DNA from 2 places in the Caulobacter sp. LjRoot300 genome. Region 2 is predicted to be linked to the other one. Evidence: riboswitches for the same ligand, from Rfam matches in the RefSeq annotation. Region 2 holds a riboswitch; the other holds the start of a gene.
What was found. A riboswitch is a leader RNA that binds a small molecule or an ion and turns the genes downstream of it on or off. The one in region 2 is predicted to bind cobalamin.
Positions count from the first base shown of each region.

Region 1: another riboswitch for cobalamin. It lies ahead of metE (5-methyltetrahydropteroyltriglutamate--homocysteine S-methyltransferase); the one in region 2 lies ahead of ACSQ2G_RS14325 (TonB-dependent receptor plug domain-containing protein).

Region 1 is NZ_CAXUSA020000009.1:70,231-77,411, reverse strand. It holds gene amaB (L-piperidine-6-carboxylate dehydrogenase) at 1-162, opposite strand, end outside; gene ACSQ2G_RS22280 (FAD-binding oxidoreductase) at 339-1,751, opposite strand; gene ACSQ2G_RS22275 (Lrp/AsnC family transcriptional regulator) at 1,844-2,296, shown strand; gene ACSQ2G_RS22270 (DUF1801 domain-containing protein) at 2,322-2,720, opposite strand; gene metE (5-methyltetrahydropteroyltriglutamate--homocysteine S-methyltransferase) at 3,008-5,350, opposite strand; cobalamin riboswitch at 5,471-5,700, opposite strand; gene ACSQ2G_RS22260 (sensor histidine kinase) at 5,884-7,181, shown strand, end outside.
Region 2 is NZ_CAXUSA020000003.1:929,636-936,816, reverse strand. It holds gene ACSQ2G_RS14345 (FecCD family ABC transporter permease) at 5-985, opposite strand; gene ACSQ2G_RS14340 (ABC transporter substrate-binding protein) at 982-1,848, opposite strand; gene cobO (cob(I)yrinic acid a,c-diamide adenosyltransferase) at 1,845-2,450, opposite strand; gene ACSQ2G_RS14330 (threonine-phosphate decarboxylase) at 2,447-3,433, opposite strand; gene ACSQ2G_RS14325 (TonB-dependent receptor plug domain-containing protein) at 3,436-5,379, opposite strand; cobalamin riboswitch at 5,489-5,689, opposite strand; gene cobU (bifunctional adenosylcobinamide kinase/adenosylcobinamide-phosphate guanylyltransferase) at 5,739-6,248, shown strand; gene ACSQ2G_RS14315 (TauD/TfdA dioxygenase family protein) at 6,463-7,181, shown strand, end outside.

The DNA of each region.
Region 1 (7,181 bases), on a different contig from region 2:
GGCGGCCGCGGCCTGGACGGGGGTGTGCTCGGGGAGGCTGGCCAGGATCTCGCCGGTGACCGGCGAGCGCGCGGCCAGGGTCCCGTCGTCGAGGGCGGTGGCGACGCCCAGGCGTTGCAGGATCGCGCGGGCTTCGGCGACGGCGGAGGGGACGGTGGTCATGGGGCAGTCCTAGCAATCTGATCTTATTTTCGGTCCGCTCATCCCGGCGAATGCCGGGACCCAGATCCTGTGGCGCTGTGTCGGGCTGGATCAGCTCTGAGTTCGAGGAGCCCGCCTCAAAGCCATTCCATCTGGGTCCCGGCATTCGCCGGGATGAGCGGTGTTAGGAGGAAAGCTCATGACTTTAAACCCGGCCCCAACCGCACGCTGGCAGACCCCGTCCCGAACACCGCCGCCACCGCCGCGCTGTAGTCCTGGACGAGGCGCGGCGTGAAGCGGTCGTAGGCGTCCTGGAACGCCCGGCCCAGGCCGTGCTCGCCGCTGAAGCTGGCGCCGAAGCCGTCGATGGCCAGGGTCAGCACCGCCTCGCGCAGGGCCGCGCGGCGGGCCTTGTCGGCGGGCCCGACCAGGTTGAAGTGCACCCCGCCGTCGGCCACGTGGCCGAAGTCGCACAGGGCGTAGTCGGGAAAGTCGGCCTCCAGCATCAGCACGGCCTCGCGGCGGAAGCGGGCCAGGTCGCGGCGGCGGAAGCTGAGGTCGAAGCCGACGACCGGCCCGCTGGCCCGCAGGCCTTCCGACAGCGCATGGCGCAGGGCCCACATCTTCTCGACCGGGCCGAACAGGGCGTCGACCAGCGGCCCGTCGTCCTGTTCCAGCAGGTCGCCGGCGACCTGCTGCAGCACCTCGTCCAGCGACGCCTCGCCCTCGCGCGGGGCCCAGGTCCGGGTCAGCTCGACCAGCACGGCGTAGTCGGGAACGCCGCCGGCGAACGGGTTGCTCAGCGACGGCACGTGGTCGATGGCCCGGACCATGGCCGCCTTCGACAGGCCCTCGAACGCGGTCAGGGTCGAGCCCGCCTGGACCTCGAAGGCCTGCAGCAGCGGCAGGACCGCCTCGATGTCGCGCGGGACCAGCAGGGCGGCGGCGGTCTGGCGGGGGCGGTGGTGAACCTCGACGGTGACCCCCGTGATGATCCCGAACGCGCCGCAACCGCCGACGAACAGCTGGCGCAGGGCGACGGCGGCGTTGTCCTTGCGCAGGCCGTGCGAGAGCTGGAGCGTCGTGCCGGCCGCGTCGGCCAGCACCACTTCCAGGCCCAGGACGTGACGGCGCATGTCGCCATAGCGCAGGAACCGCGCCCCGCCGGTGTTGGTGGCGGCCATGCCGCCCAGGGTGGGGTCGGCGCCCAGGTCGATGGGCAGGAACAGGCCGTGCGGCTCCAGCGCCGCGTTCAGCGCCGACAGCCGCACGCCGGCTCCGACCGTGGCCGTGCGGTCGGCGACGTCGATCTCCAGCGGCGCGGCCAGGCGGTCCAGCGACAGCACCAGGTGCGTCCCGCTGGCGTCCGGGGTCGAGCCCTCGGCCAGGCCGGTATTGGCGCCCTGCGGGACGAACTTCAGGCCGTGGCGCACGCAGTAGCCGACCACCGCCGAGACCTGCGCCGTGGTGGCCGGGCGGACGACCGCCGCCGCCGTCCCGCCGGCGTAGCGGGCCGGGGTCTCGTAGGCGGCGCGGTCGGCCGGATCGAGGATCAGGCCGCCGGGACCGACCAGGCCGGCCAGGGCGTCTTGGTGAACTTGGTCCAGCACGAAAGCGCAAACTCCAGGGGCGGCCATCATCTCCGCCATTCCGTCGAATCCTAGTGGCGGGATCGTCGGTTTGACGGCAGGATCTCGGCGAAATGCAGTCTTCCCCCAGCATAATGACGATCGACGCCATCGACGAGAAGCTGATCGCCGCCCTGCGGGAGAACGGCCGGGCCTCGACCGCCGAGCTCGCGCGGCGGGTCGGGCGCTCGCGCACCACGGTGCAGAGCCGGATCGAGCGGCTGGAACGCAGCGGGGTGATCGCCGGCTACACGGCCCGCCTGGCGCCCGACCACGCCCATGGCGCGGTGCGGGTGCACGTGATGATCAAGATCGGTCCCAAGGAGGCGCGGGCCGTCGAGGCGGCCCTGCGCGCCATCCCGCAGGTGCGGCTGCTGCACTCGGTCAGCGGCGACTACGACATGATCGCCATCGCCGCCACCGCCACGGTCGCGCAGATGGACGAGGTGCTCGACCGGATCGGCCACGTGGCCGGGGTCGAGCGCACGACCTCGTCGATCATCCTGTCGACCAAGTTCGACCGCTGAGCGGAGGAGGCTTGCGCGAACTGATCTATTCGGACCGCAGCCGCGCGCGGACGTCCTGGTAGGCCGCGACGATCAGGGCGTTCAGCGCGGCGGCGTCCATCGGCCGGCCCCAGCGGATCTTCACGTGCCGCATGCGCTTGCCCGCGCCTTCCAGCAGGCCCGCCGGATCGTCCAGCGCCGCGCCGTGGAAGAAGCCGACGTTCACGTGGGCGCTGAACGCATCGACATAGGCGAACGCCGCGTCGCCCACGCACGCGGTGGGATGTCCGTCGTGCAGCAGTTCGCGCACGTCGGGCCCACACGCGCGCAGGCTTTCGAACCACGGTTGGGCCAGGCGCCGCAGGTCGGGCCCGGGCGTGGTGAACCAGGCGTCGACCCCGGGGTCTCTCCGCACGGCGCCGGCAAGTCGGAAGAGGTCCGTCATCGGGCCAGAATGCCAGCGCCGCCGGGGCTTGTCGAAGCCCCGGCGACGGCTCCGCTCGCCAAGCCGTCTCCGGCCCGACGAGCCAGGGCTATCGCATATGGCCAAAAGCGACTGTCATCCCGGACGAGCGCGCAGCGCGAAGATCCGGGACCGACGCGTGAACTCAGAGCTTCCGGCGGTCCCGGATCGGCGCTCGGCTTCGCCGGGCTTGTCCGGGATGACAGGTTTTTTCAGAGTAAATCCATATGCGATAGGCCCTGCCCGACGAGCGGAGATCCTCGTCGTCGTCAGGCCGGAACGACGGTCCGACGGACGATCCGTGCGGCCTCGACCATGTTGGCCAGGGCGGCCTGGGTCTCGGGCCATTTGCGGGTCTTCAGGCCGCAGTCGGGATTGACCCACAGCTGACCCGCCGACAGCCGCGCCTGGGCGGCCTTCAGCAGGTCGGTCATCTCCTCGACGGCGGGCACGCGCGGCGAATGGATGTCGTAGACGCCGGGACCGATCTCGGCCGGATAGGCGTAGGCCTCGAACGCGTCCAGCAGCTCCATCTTCGAGCGGGCGGTCTCGATGGAGATGACGTCGGCGTCCATCGCCCCGATGGCGGCGATGATGTCGTTGAACTCCGAATAGCACATGTGGGTGTGGATCTGGGTGTGGTCGGCCACGCCCGACGCCGCCAGGCGGAAGCTTTCGACCGCCCAGTCCAGATAGGCCGCCCAGTCGCCCCGGCGCAGCGGCAGGCCTTCGCGCAGGGCCGCCTCGTCGATCTGGATCACCTTGGCGCCGGCCGCCTCCAGGTCGGTCACCTCGTCGCGGATGGCCAGGGCGATCTGGCGGCAGGCCAGGGACCGGGGCAGGTCGTCGCGCACGAACGACCAGTTCAGGATGGTCACCGGCCCGGTCAGCATGCCCTTCATCGGCCGGTCGGTCAGGGACTGGGCGTAGGCCCACCAGTCCACGGTCATCGGGGCCGGACGCGAGACGTCGCCGAACAGGATCGGCGGCCGCACGCAGCGCGAGCCGTACGACTGCACCCAGCCGTGCTTGGTGAAGGCGAAGCCCGACAGCTGCTCGCCGAAATACTGCACCATGTCGTTGCGCTCGAACTCGCCGTGGACCAGCACGTCCAGCCCGATCTCCGCCTGCCAGGCCACGGTGCGGGCCGTCTCGGCGCGCAGAAAGGCGGCGTAGTCGGCGTCGCTCAGCTGGCCCTTGCCGTGGGCCGACCGCGCCTGGCGCACCGCCTCGGTCTGCGGGAACGAGCCGATGGTGGTGGTGGGGAAGGCCGGCAGGTCCAGGCGGGCGATCTGGACCGCTTGCCGACGGCCGAACGGCGAGCGGCGCCGGGCCATGTCCGGCGTGGTGGCGGCCAGGCGCGCGGCCACCGCCGCGTCGTGGATCCTGGGCGAGGCGCGCCGCGCCCGCGCCGCCGCCTGGCTGGCCGCCAGCTGGGGCGCGACGGCGTCGCGGCCCTGGTTCAGCGCCGTGGCCAGCACCACCAGCTCCTCGATCTTCTGGACGCCGAACGCCAGCCACTGGCGGACCTCCGGGTCGATCGCCGTCTCCAGGTCCAGGTCGATCGGCGCGTGCAGCAGCGAACAGGACGGCGCCAGGATCACCCGGTCGCCGCCGCGTCGCGAGACGATCGGGTCCAGGCGGTCGAGCAGGGCGGGCAGGTCGGCCCGCCAGACGTTGCGGCCGTCGATCACCCCCAGCGACAGCACCAGGCTTTCGGGCGCGAGGGCCAGGACCGCGTCCAGTTCCTCGGGCGCGCGCGCCAGGTCGACGTGGACGCCGTCGACCGGCAGGTTCACCGCCGTGGCCAGGTTGTCGCCATAGGCCCCGAAATAGCTGGTCAGCATCAGGCGCAGGCCGGGCGCGGCATGGGTCAGGGCGCCATAGGCGCGTCGCAGCTCGCCGCGCTCGAAGTCGGTCAGGTCCAGCGCCAGGCAGGGCTCGTCGATCTGCACCCAGTCGGCGCCCGCCTGCTGGAGCCGGGCCAGGATCTCGGCATAGACCGGCACCAGGGCGGGCAGCAGCGACAGCGGCGAAAAGCCCTCGTCCTTGGTCTTGGCCAGCTTGAGGAAGGTGACCGGGCCCAGCAGCACCGGGCGGGTGTGGACGCCCAGCGCCCGGGCCTCCAGGAACTCGTCGACCGGCTTGGTGGAGGTCAGGGCGAAGGCCTGGTCGCGCGACACCTCCGGGGCCAGGTAGTGATAGTTGGTGTCGAACCACTTGGTCATCTCCAGGGCCGGCAGGCCGGAACCCTGGTGATGCCCGTGGCCGTGGGCGCAGGCCGCCTCGGCCGCGCCGCCTTGCGCGCCGCGCGCCATGGCGAAATAGCCGGCGGTGTCGATCGGGCCGCCGCTCCAGCCGTAGATCGCCGGGATGGCCCCCACCATGACGCTGGTGTCGAGCACGTGGTCGTAGAGCGAAAAGTCGTTGCTGGGCACGTGGACCACGCCTAGGGCGGCCTGGCGGGTCCAGGCCGCGGCGCGCAGGGCGGCGGCCGTGGCGAGCAGCGCCTGGGCGTCGGTCTTGCCGGCCCAGTGGTTCTCGAGCGCGAACTTCAGTTCGCGGCGCGGGCCGATGCGGGGAAAGCCCAGGGTGGCGACGGTGACGGTCATTTCGAAAAGCCTCTGCCGGTGTGATGGCGGAGGCGGGTCGGGACGCGCGCGAGGGGGCGCGCACGGGCCATGGAGGTCCGGTCACGCCTTTGCATGCGACCAGACCGGACACCCCGCCGGAGGACGTTATCTGTCGGGGCAGGTCTCCTGGCTCACGGGTCAGCGCCCCTGTCCTGGCCTTCCCGACACGCCACCGATCCAGCTCGGCGCGTCAGTGACACGTATCGGACAGCGGCTCGCCGCTCACAGTTGCGGGGGCAGCGCCGGATTCGGGCTTTTGAGACCCTCACCGACTTCCCTCTTAGCTCCGGACGCGCGAACGCCCGCAGACCACGACCCGCCTAGAAGGCGCGCGTTCCGGCCTGGCGTCAAGAGGGACATAAAGATATCTTTATGTGATTTCGAGGAGTCGGCGCCGCCCTAACAAAATGTCGCACCCGTCCATCCTTAAACCTGCGGGAAACGATGCTTCGCCTAAGGCTTCCTTTTGGTGTGGGGGGCTTCCTCGCGAGGGCGGGGAAGGGGAGGGCGTCTTGCGGAAACCAACGGATCTCGGCGTCGCCGCCCAAGGCGCGCGCAAGCCCTGGCTGGGTTACGGCGATCTGCGCCTGGAAGCGGCGATCTTCCTGCTGGTCGCCGTGTCGTTCGCCGCGGTGCTGGGCAAGAGCGCCATCACCAGCCAGACCATGGTCCTGTCCTCGCAGTCGGGCCGGTTCGCGACCTACAGCTATTCCGACGCCGAGCACGGCGGGGGCAGCGTCGTCTCCCCCGATCCGCGCAAGCCCCTGTCCTGGTCCTGCGACATCCGCCAAGGCGTGACCTATCCCTATTGCGGCTACGGCCTGCAGCTGGACGTGGGGCGCCAGACCGACGGCCTGGACTTCTCGCGCTTCCAGACCATCGTCCTGCGGTTTTCCTATCAGGGGCCGGGCGACCGCCTGAGGCTGGTCTTGAAGACCTCGCCCGAGCCGGCCGTGCGGGCGAAACTGAAGGGCGAGCCGATGCCCCTGGCGATGGACATCCCCGTCGTCCAGGGCCGCAACGAAGTGCGCCTGCCGCTGAGCCAGCTGGCGCCGGAAGAGTGGTGGGTGGCTAGCCGCGGCCTTTCGGCGGCCGAGGCGGCGCCGAACCTCAAGGCGGTCCGTTCCGTGGCCGTCTCCACCAGCGACGCCAAGGTCGGCCATCTGGCGATCTCGGTCGACGACCTGACCTTCGAGGGATCGTACCTTTCGACCGAACAGTTCTACCTGGTCATCCTCGGCGCCTGGCTGGTGTTGTCGGCGGGGTTCCTGGTCTGGCGCTTCCTGCACCTGCGCGGGAACTACGAGGCGCGGCGGCGGCGCCAGGCGGAGGAGGCGCGGCGACTGGCCGACGCCCACGCCGCGGTCCAGGCCGCCAGCAGCGCCAAGTCGCGGTTCCTCGGCAATATGAGCCACGAGCTGCGCACGCCGCTCAACGCCATCATCGGCTATGCCTACTGGCTGGAGCGCACCGCGCTGGACGCCAAGCAGCGCGCCGCGGTCAAGACGGTGCAGGCCAGCGGCGAGCACCTGCTGGCCGTGATCAGCGACATCCTGGACGTGGCCAAGATCGAGGCCGGCAAGTTCGAGCTGCTGGCCGCGCCGTTCGACCTGCACGACTGCGTGGCGGGCGTGGGCGAGATGTTCCGCCTGCCCGCCCAGGACAAGGGCCTGGACTTCGCTACCCGCCTCGACCCCGACGTGCCGCGCCGCGTCGAGGCGGACGAGAAGCGGGTTCGGCAGGTCCTGATCAACCTGGTGGGCAATGCGATCAAGTTCACGGCCAGCGGTCGGGTCGGCCTGCGGGTCAG
Region 2 (7,181 bases):
TCCCTCATGCCAGCCTCCGACGCATCGCGATCAGCAGGGCCAGGAAGAAAGGCCCGCCGACGGCGGCCATGGCCACGCCCAGGCGGACCTCGGCGGCCGAGGGCGTCAGCCGCACCAGGATGTCGGCGGCCAGCACCAGGGCCGCGCCGGCCAAGGCGCTGGGGGCCAGCAGGGCGCCCGGCTGGTGGCCGACCAGGGGCCGCATCAGGTGCGGGGTGATCAGGCCGACGAAGCCGATCATGCCGGTCACCGCCACGCTGGCGCCGGACGCCAGGCCGACGCCGACCGCCAGCAGCACCCGCGTCAGGTTCAGGTCGATTCCCAGCGCCTTGGCCCCGGTCTCGCCCAGGGTCAGGGCGTCCAGCGCCCGGCCCAGCATCAGCATCAGGCCCGAGCCGACGGCGATGAAGGGCAGGGCCCGCCAGACGTCGTCGGCGCTGCGGTCGGCCAGCGAGCCCAGCAGCCAGTTGATGATCTCCTGCGCCGCCCAGGGGCTTGGGGCCAGGCTCAGGGCCAGGGCGACGCCGGCGCTGGCCACGGTGTTGAGGATCACCCCGGCCAGGATGAAGGTGATGGTCCCGCCGGTCCCGCCGGCCAGGACCAGCATCACGGCCACGCCGAGGCTGGCGCCGACCATCGCCGCGGCGAACAGCAGCCAGGGCGTGGACAGGCCCAGGCTCAGATACATGGTCATCACCGCGCCCAGGGCGGCCATGGACGACACGCCCATCACGCCGGGGTCGGCCAGCGGGTTGCGAGTGTAGCCCTGCATGACCGCGCCCGACAGGCCCAGGGCCGCGCCGACGGCGATGGCCAGGATGGTGCGGGGCAGCCGCAGCTCGAAGATGATCGCCCAGCGCGGGTCATGCGCGGGTTGCGACCAGGCGCGCCACGGAACCCAGACCCGGCCGGCCGTCAGCGACAGGCCGCCCAGCAGCAGGACCAGCAGGACGAGGCCGCCCAGCAGCAAGAGGCGCCGGTTCATGCGGCCGCTCCCAGGACCTGCCGGCGCGCGGCGGCCAGGGCGGCGGCGGTGTCCGCCAGGCCCGGGCCGCCGCAATAGAGCAGCCGCTCGGGAAACACCGCCCGGGTCATGCGCGACGAGACGCTGGCCAGGGCCGGGTGGTTGAGGACCTTCTCGGCAAAGGTCGGAGCGTTGGGCGCGGCCTGGCCGGCCAGCAGCACCTCGGGCGGATCGTCCAGCAGGCGCTCCAGCGAGACGTTGCCCCACTTCTTCAAGCCGTAGCGCTGGGCGACGTTCACGAAGCCGGCGCGGCGCATCATCTCGTCGACCAGGGTGCCGTGGCCGGCGGCGAAGCCGTTGGGCTGGAAGACCAGGGCGGTGATCGGCCGGGTCCCTGGACGCGGCGCGCTGCTGGCCATCGCCGCCTCGACCCGGGCGATCAGCGCCTCGCCGCGGTCGGGATGGTCGACGGCCTGGGCGATGCGGCGGATCTGGGCCTGGTTCTCGACCCAGCTGTTGGGCACCTTGAACAGCTCGGCGCGGATGCCCAGCCGCGTCAGCGCCGCGCGGGTGGCGGGCGAGGAGTGGGCGGCGGTCAGCACCACGTCGGGCCGCAGGGCGATCACCTCCTCGGCGCTCTCGTAGGTCATCGGGTAGGTGAGGGCGATCCTGGCGATGCCCGATTGCTGCGGATCGCGGGCGTAGTGGCTCAGCGCCACGACCTGAGCGCGGTCGGCGACCTGGACCAGCACCGCGTCCAGGCAGGGGTTCAGCGAGATGACGCGGGGCAGGGCGCGGGCGTTCGCCACGCCGCCGACCAGGCCTGTCGCCAGGCCCGTCACAAGCCCGGCGCCGACCGCCGCCCGCCGGGTGAGACGGGTCAAAACTCGACCCCGCGCTGGGCCTTGAAGCCCTGCTCGAACGGATGCTTGACCAGGGTCATCTCGGTGACCAGATCGGCGATCTCCAGCAGCTGCGGCTTGGCGTTGCGGCCCGTCAGGCAGACATGCTTGTCGCCGGGGCGGGCCTTCAGCACCGTCACCACCTCGTCGATGTCGAGATAGTCGTAGCGCAGGGCGATGTTGATCTCGTCCAGCAGCACGAAGTCCAGCTTGGGATCGGCGATCATCTGCTGCGACACCAGCCAGGCGGCCTGGGCGGCGGCGATGTCGCGCTGGCGGTCCTGGGTGTCCCAGGTGAAGCCCTCGCCCATGACCTCGTAGCGTACCTGGTCGGGGAACTTGCTGAAGAACAGGCGCTCGCCGGTCTTCCACTTGCCCTTGATGTACTGAACGACCCCGACCTTCAGGCCCCAGCCCAGGTGGCGGGCCACCATGCCGAAGCCGGCCGAGGACTTGCCCTTGCCGTCGCCGGTATGGACCAGCAGCAGACCTTTCTTGAGCGTTTTGGTCTGCATCATCGCGTCGCGCTCGGCCTTGAGGGCCTTCATGGCTTGGGCGTGCTTGGTATTGAGATCGTCGCTCATCGGAGGTTCTCCAGGGCGTCGGCGAGGCGGAGCCAGTCCGGCTGCGGGCCGGGCAGGCCGAAGCGGATCAGGGTCTCGTCCCAGGGGAAGGGGCGGGTGAGGATCCCGGCGCGGGCCAGGGCCTCGAAACGGCGCGGCGCGTCGGCGGCCCGGACCAGGCGGAACAGCGTCGTCCCGCCGACGATCTCGAAGCCGGCTTGGCGCAGCAGGACGTCCAGGCGCGCGGCGTCGTCCGCCAGGCGCAGGCGGGTCCGGGCCGCCCAGGCGGCGTCGGCATAGGCCGCGAGCCCGGCGGTGATCGCCGGGCCGCAGACCGGCCAGTCGCCCAGCGCCTGGCGGACGCGGGCGGCCAGGGCCGGTTCGGCCACCAGGAAGCCCAGGCGCGCCCCGGCCAGACCATGGAACTTGCCGAACGAGCGCAGCACGGCCAAGCGCTCGCGGCCTGGCGCGCCGGCCAGCGGGGCGACGGACAGCGCCGGATCGACCTCGACGAAGGCCTCGTCCACCAGCAGCGGCCCGTCCGTCAGGGCCAGGACCTGACCGGGCGGCAGGGCCTGGCCGCTGGGATTGTCCGGATTGACCAGCACCCGCAGGTCGGCCGTCGAATTGCGGGCGTCGACGACCTCCGCTCCCGCGACCTTCCAGGCGTCGGCGTGACCGCCGTAGGTCCGGGCCGAGATCGCGACCCGCGCCGTCGTCAGCAGGCGCGGCAGCAGGCGGATCAGCGCCTCGCTGCCCGCAGCCGCCACGACCCGGGCCGGATCCGCGACCCCGAACGCCTTGGCCGCGACCCGTTCCAGCGCCCGCAGCGACTCCGGATCGGGCAGGCGCGACCAGGCTTCCGGCGCCAGCACGGGGACAGGATAGGGTCGGGGATTGATCCCGGTCGACAGGTCCAGCCACGGCGTCGGCGCGTTCGGCCAGGCCGCCCGCGCCGCGCCGAGGCGTCCGCCGTGGCCGAGGAAGGCCGCCGGCGTCGCCATGGCTAGAACCTCGCCCGCACGCCGGCGAAGGCGCCGCGGCCCAGGGTCCCGTAGCGGTAGAGGGTCTCGTAGTGTTGGTCGAACAGGTTCTCGACCCGGCCGTACAGCTCGAAGGTGTCGTTGATCGGATAGGCGATCCGCACGTCGGTCAGGACATAGCTTTTCAGGCGACGAGTGTTGGACGCGTTGTCGAAGCTGTGGCCGACATACTGCATCATCACGCCGCCGGTCAGGCCGTTCGGCAGGCTGAGTTCGGCGTCCGCCGAGGCGGTCTCGCCGGCCCGGCGCACCAGGTCCTTGCCGTAGTTGGAGCCGGCCGACTTATTGATCGCGTCCATGTTGGTGTAGTTGGCCGACAGGGTCAGCAACGGGCTGACCTCGAGGCTGCCTTCCACCTCGACGCCGTCAGCCTGGGTCTTGGCCGTGTTGGCGTAGCCGCCGAAGTTGGGCGGGATGTTGTTGGACAGGAAGTCGATCTGGTTCTTGGTGTCGCGGTTGAAATAGGTGATCGCGCCGCGCAGGCGGCCGTCCAGCAGGCTGTGCTCGACACCGACGTCCCAGCTCTTGGCCTCTTCAGGCTTCAGCGCGATGTTCCCGTAGTCGCTGTACAGCTGATACAGCGACGGGGCCTTGAAGCCCTCGCCATAGTTGGCGCGGAAGACCGTGGTCCCGCTGTTGGGGCTCCAGGTCGCGCCGGCCTGATAGGTGGTGGCGCCGCCGAAGGTGTCGTGGTCGTCGTGGCGGACGCCGCCGGTCAGGGTCAGGCCCTCGACCGGCTTGGCCCGCAGCTGGCCGTAGACGCTGTCCATGCCGGTCGCGTGGCGGCCGGGCGCGGGGTTCGCGTCGAAGCTGGAGGGCGCGGCGGTGCGGAACCAGGTGCGCTCGGTCTCGGCCCCGAACACCGCGCGCCAGACCGGGCTGATCGTCCAGGTGCCCTGATATTCCAGGCTGTTGTCCGTGCCCCTGGCGTCGAAGGTCTTGGTCGTGACGGCCTGGCTGGGGTCGTAATTGTCGCGGTCGGTCTGGGTGTACGAATAGCCGATGCGGCTGTTCAGGGCGCCGTCGAAGTTCGACAGGCGCGCACCCAGATAGCTGACCAGTTCCTGGGTCCTGCCGTATTCGGCGGTGTCGGCGAAGGCGAACGCCGGGGCCGGGAAGCCGTCGAATTCGTTGCGGCCCCTGGCGTAGGACAGGCGGGCGTCGAGGCTGGCCCCGTCCGTCACGTTCAGGTCCAGGCGGCCGCTGACGGCGGCGTTGCGGTAGCCGTCCTTCTCCTTGCCGCCCAGGGCCTCGTCGAAGTTGGAGACGCCGGCGGTGGTGTAGGACCCCGCCGCCAGGCGCCAGCCGCCCCAGGCGCCGCCGGCCCCGACGCCGAGCCGGGCATAGGCCGTGGCGCGCGAGCCGCCCTCGACCGTGGCGTCGCCGGACAGCGGTCCGTCCGGCGTCTTGGTGATCATGCTGACCACCCCGCCGATGGCCTGGCTGCCCCACAGGGTCGACTGCGGGCCGCGCAGCACCTCGATGCGGTCGACGTCGCCGGCCAGCAGGGTGGCGAAGTTGTAGCCGCCGCCGGTCGCCGACGGGTCGTTCAGCTTGACGCCGTCGATCAGCACGGCGGTCTGGTCGCTTTCGGCGCCGCGGATGCGCACCTGGGTCGAGCCGCCGATGCCGCCGTTGCGGGTGACGGTGACGCCCGGGGTGCGCGACAGCAGGTCGGAGACCACCACCACCTGGCGCTGGCGCAGGGTCTGCGCGGTGATCACGGTCATGCTGACCGGCACTTCGGACAGCTTGTCGGCGGCGCGGCCAGCGGTGACGACCACCTGGTCGACGGCGTTGGCCTCGTCCAGGGGCTCGGCGGCCAGCACCTGGCTGGGCAGGCCCAAAGCGGGCAGGGCGAGGGCGGGAAGGGCGGCCACCAGGGCCAGGATGGAAATCGGGCGCATGTTCAAGACCTCCGTGCGCGGCAACGAAGGCTGGCCCGGGGATCCGGACCGGCCTGACGATGTCGCCTCGGGGGAAAGAACCCCATCGTACGGCGCACCCCGGCCGGACGAAGGACGACCGCGACGGGCAGGTCTCCTGGCTCGCGGGTCAAGGCCGGTGCGCGTCGCCTTCCCAATCATCCTCCGAAGAGGACGGTCAGTGGCTTAATGACGCGCGGGCTCGCCGCTTACAGTTGCGGGGGCAGCCCGGGTTTCGCACCCGAGTTCCCTTTTCATCCTCTTTCGAGGAACCTGTCGCGAGAGCTGCACTATATGCTGCGTCGCACACGGTCAATCTGGCTGGCCATCGGGAGCGCGTCTTGCCGTTTAACCTCGTCCTGGGCGGAGCCCGATCCGGCAAGAGCGCTTTCGCCCAGGGGGCGGCGGAGGCCCTGGCCGCGGACGGCCGGCTGGTGATGATCGCCACGGCCCAGGCCTTCGATTCGGAGATGGCCGAGCGCATCGCGCGCCATCAAAAGGATCGTGGTCCGGCCTGGACGACGCTGGAGGCGCCGCTCGATATCGCGGGTGCGTTGGCGACGCTGGGCGCGGACGACGTCGTCGTGGTCGATTGCCTGACGCTGTGGCTGTCGAACCTGATGCTCGGCGAGCAGGATGTGGCGACGGCCGCCGCCGGACTGGTCGAGGCGGTCGGACGGTTTGAAGGGGCTCTGTGGCTGGTGTCCAACGAGGTCGGCTTCGGCATCGTGCCGGACAACGCCCTGGCCCGGCGGTTCCGCGACGAGGCGGGGCGGCTGCACCAGGCCCTGGCCCAGGCCGCCGACGCGGTGACCCTGGTGGTGGCCGGGCTGACCCTGCGCCTGAAATAGGCCTTGGTGTGGAGAGTGGCGGACTTTGCGCCGCCTCATGGGCTGGGGACAGGCGCATGCGCCTGTCCCCGTCCGCGCTCCGGATCGTTCTCAGGGGGGCAGGCGACATGGAGGAGCTTGAACTCGAAATCAAAGACCGCCGTTATGGCGGGTATCGAGGTCTGCACGAACCAGACGCCGCTCGCACGGACGGGCGGCGCGCCGGGAGGACGCCATGAACGCCTTTGCCCCCATCGCCGCTGCCGAGACGCCCGACTACGCCGGCCTGACCGTCACGCCCGCCGGGCCCGTGCTCGGGGCCGAGATCTCGGGGGTGGACCTGCGCCAGCCCCTGGCTCCGGAGATCGTGGTGGCGATCCGCGCGACGCTGTTGCGGCACAAGGTGGTGTTCTTCCGCGACCAGGACATCAGCCATGAGGACCATGTCCGTTTCAGCCGGTATTTCGGGAACTTGGAAGGGCATCCTGTCACCGCCCACGTGCCCGGCTTTCCCGAGATCCTGCACATCGAGGCCGCCGACGGCATGAAGCTGCGCGAGGAGATCGTGCCGATCGTCCGCGTCGCCAACAAGTGGCATACCGACGTCACCTTCCGCCCGGCCCCGTCGATGGGCGGGGTGCTGCGGGCCCGCCACCTGCCGCCGCTGGGCGGCGACACCCTGTTCGCCGACACCGCCGCCATCTATCGCGACCTGCCCGACAGGCTGAAGGACCAGCTGGCGACCCTGACCGCCGAGCACGACATCCTGCAGAGCTACGGCTACCGGGTCGACGAGGCCAAGCGGCAGGACCTGCGCGCCGCCTATCCGCCCCAGGTCCACCCGGTTGTCCGCACCCATCCGGAGACCGGCGACAAGCACCTGTTCGTCAACAAGGTGTTCACGACGCGGATCCTGGGACTGGCCGAGGACGAGGCCGCCAGGCTGCTGGCCGA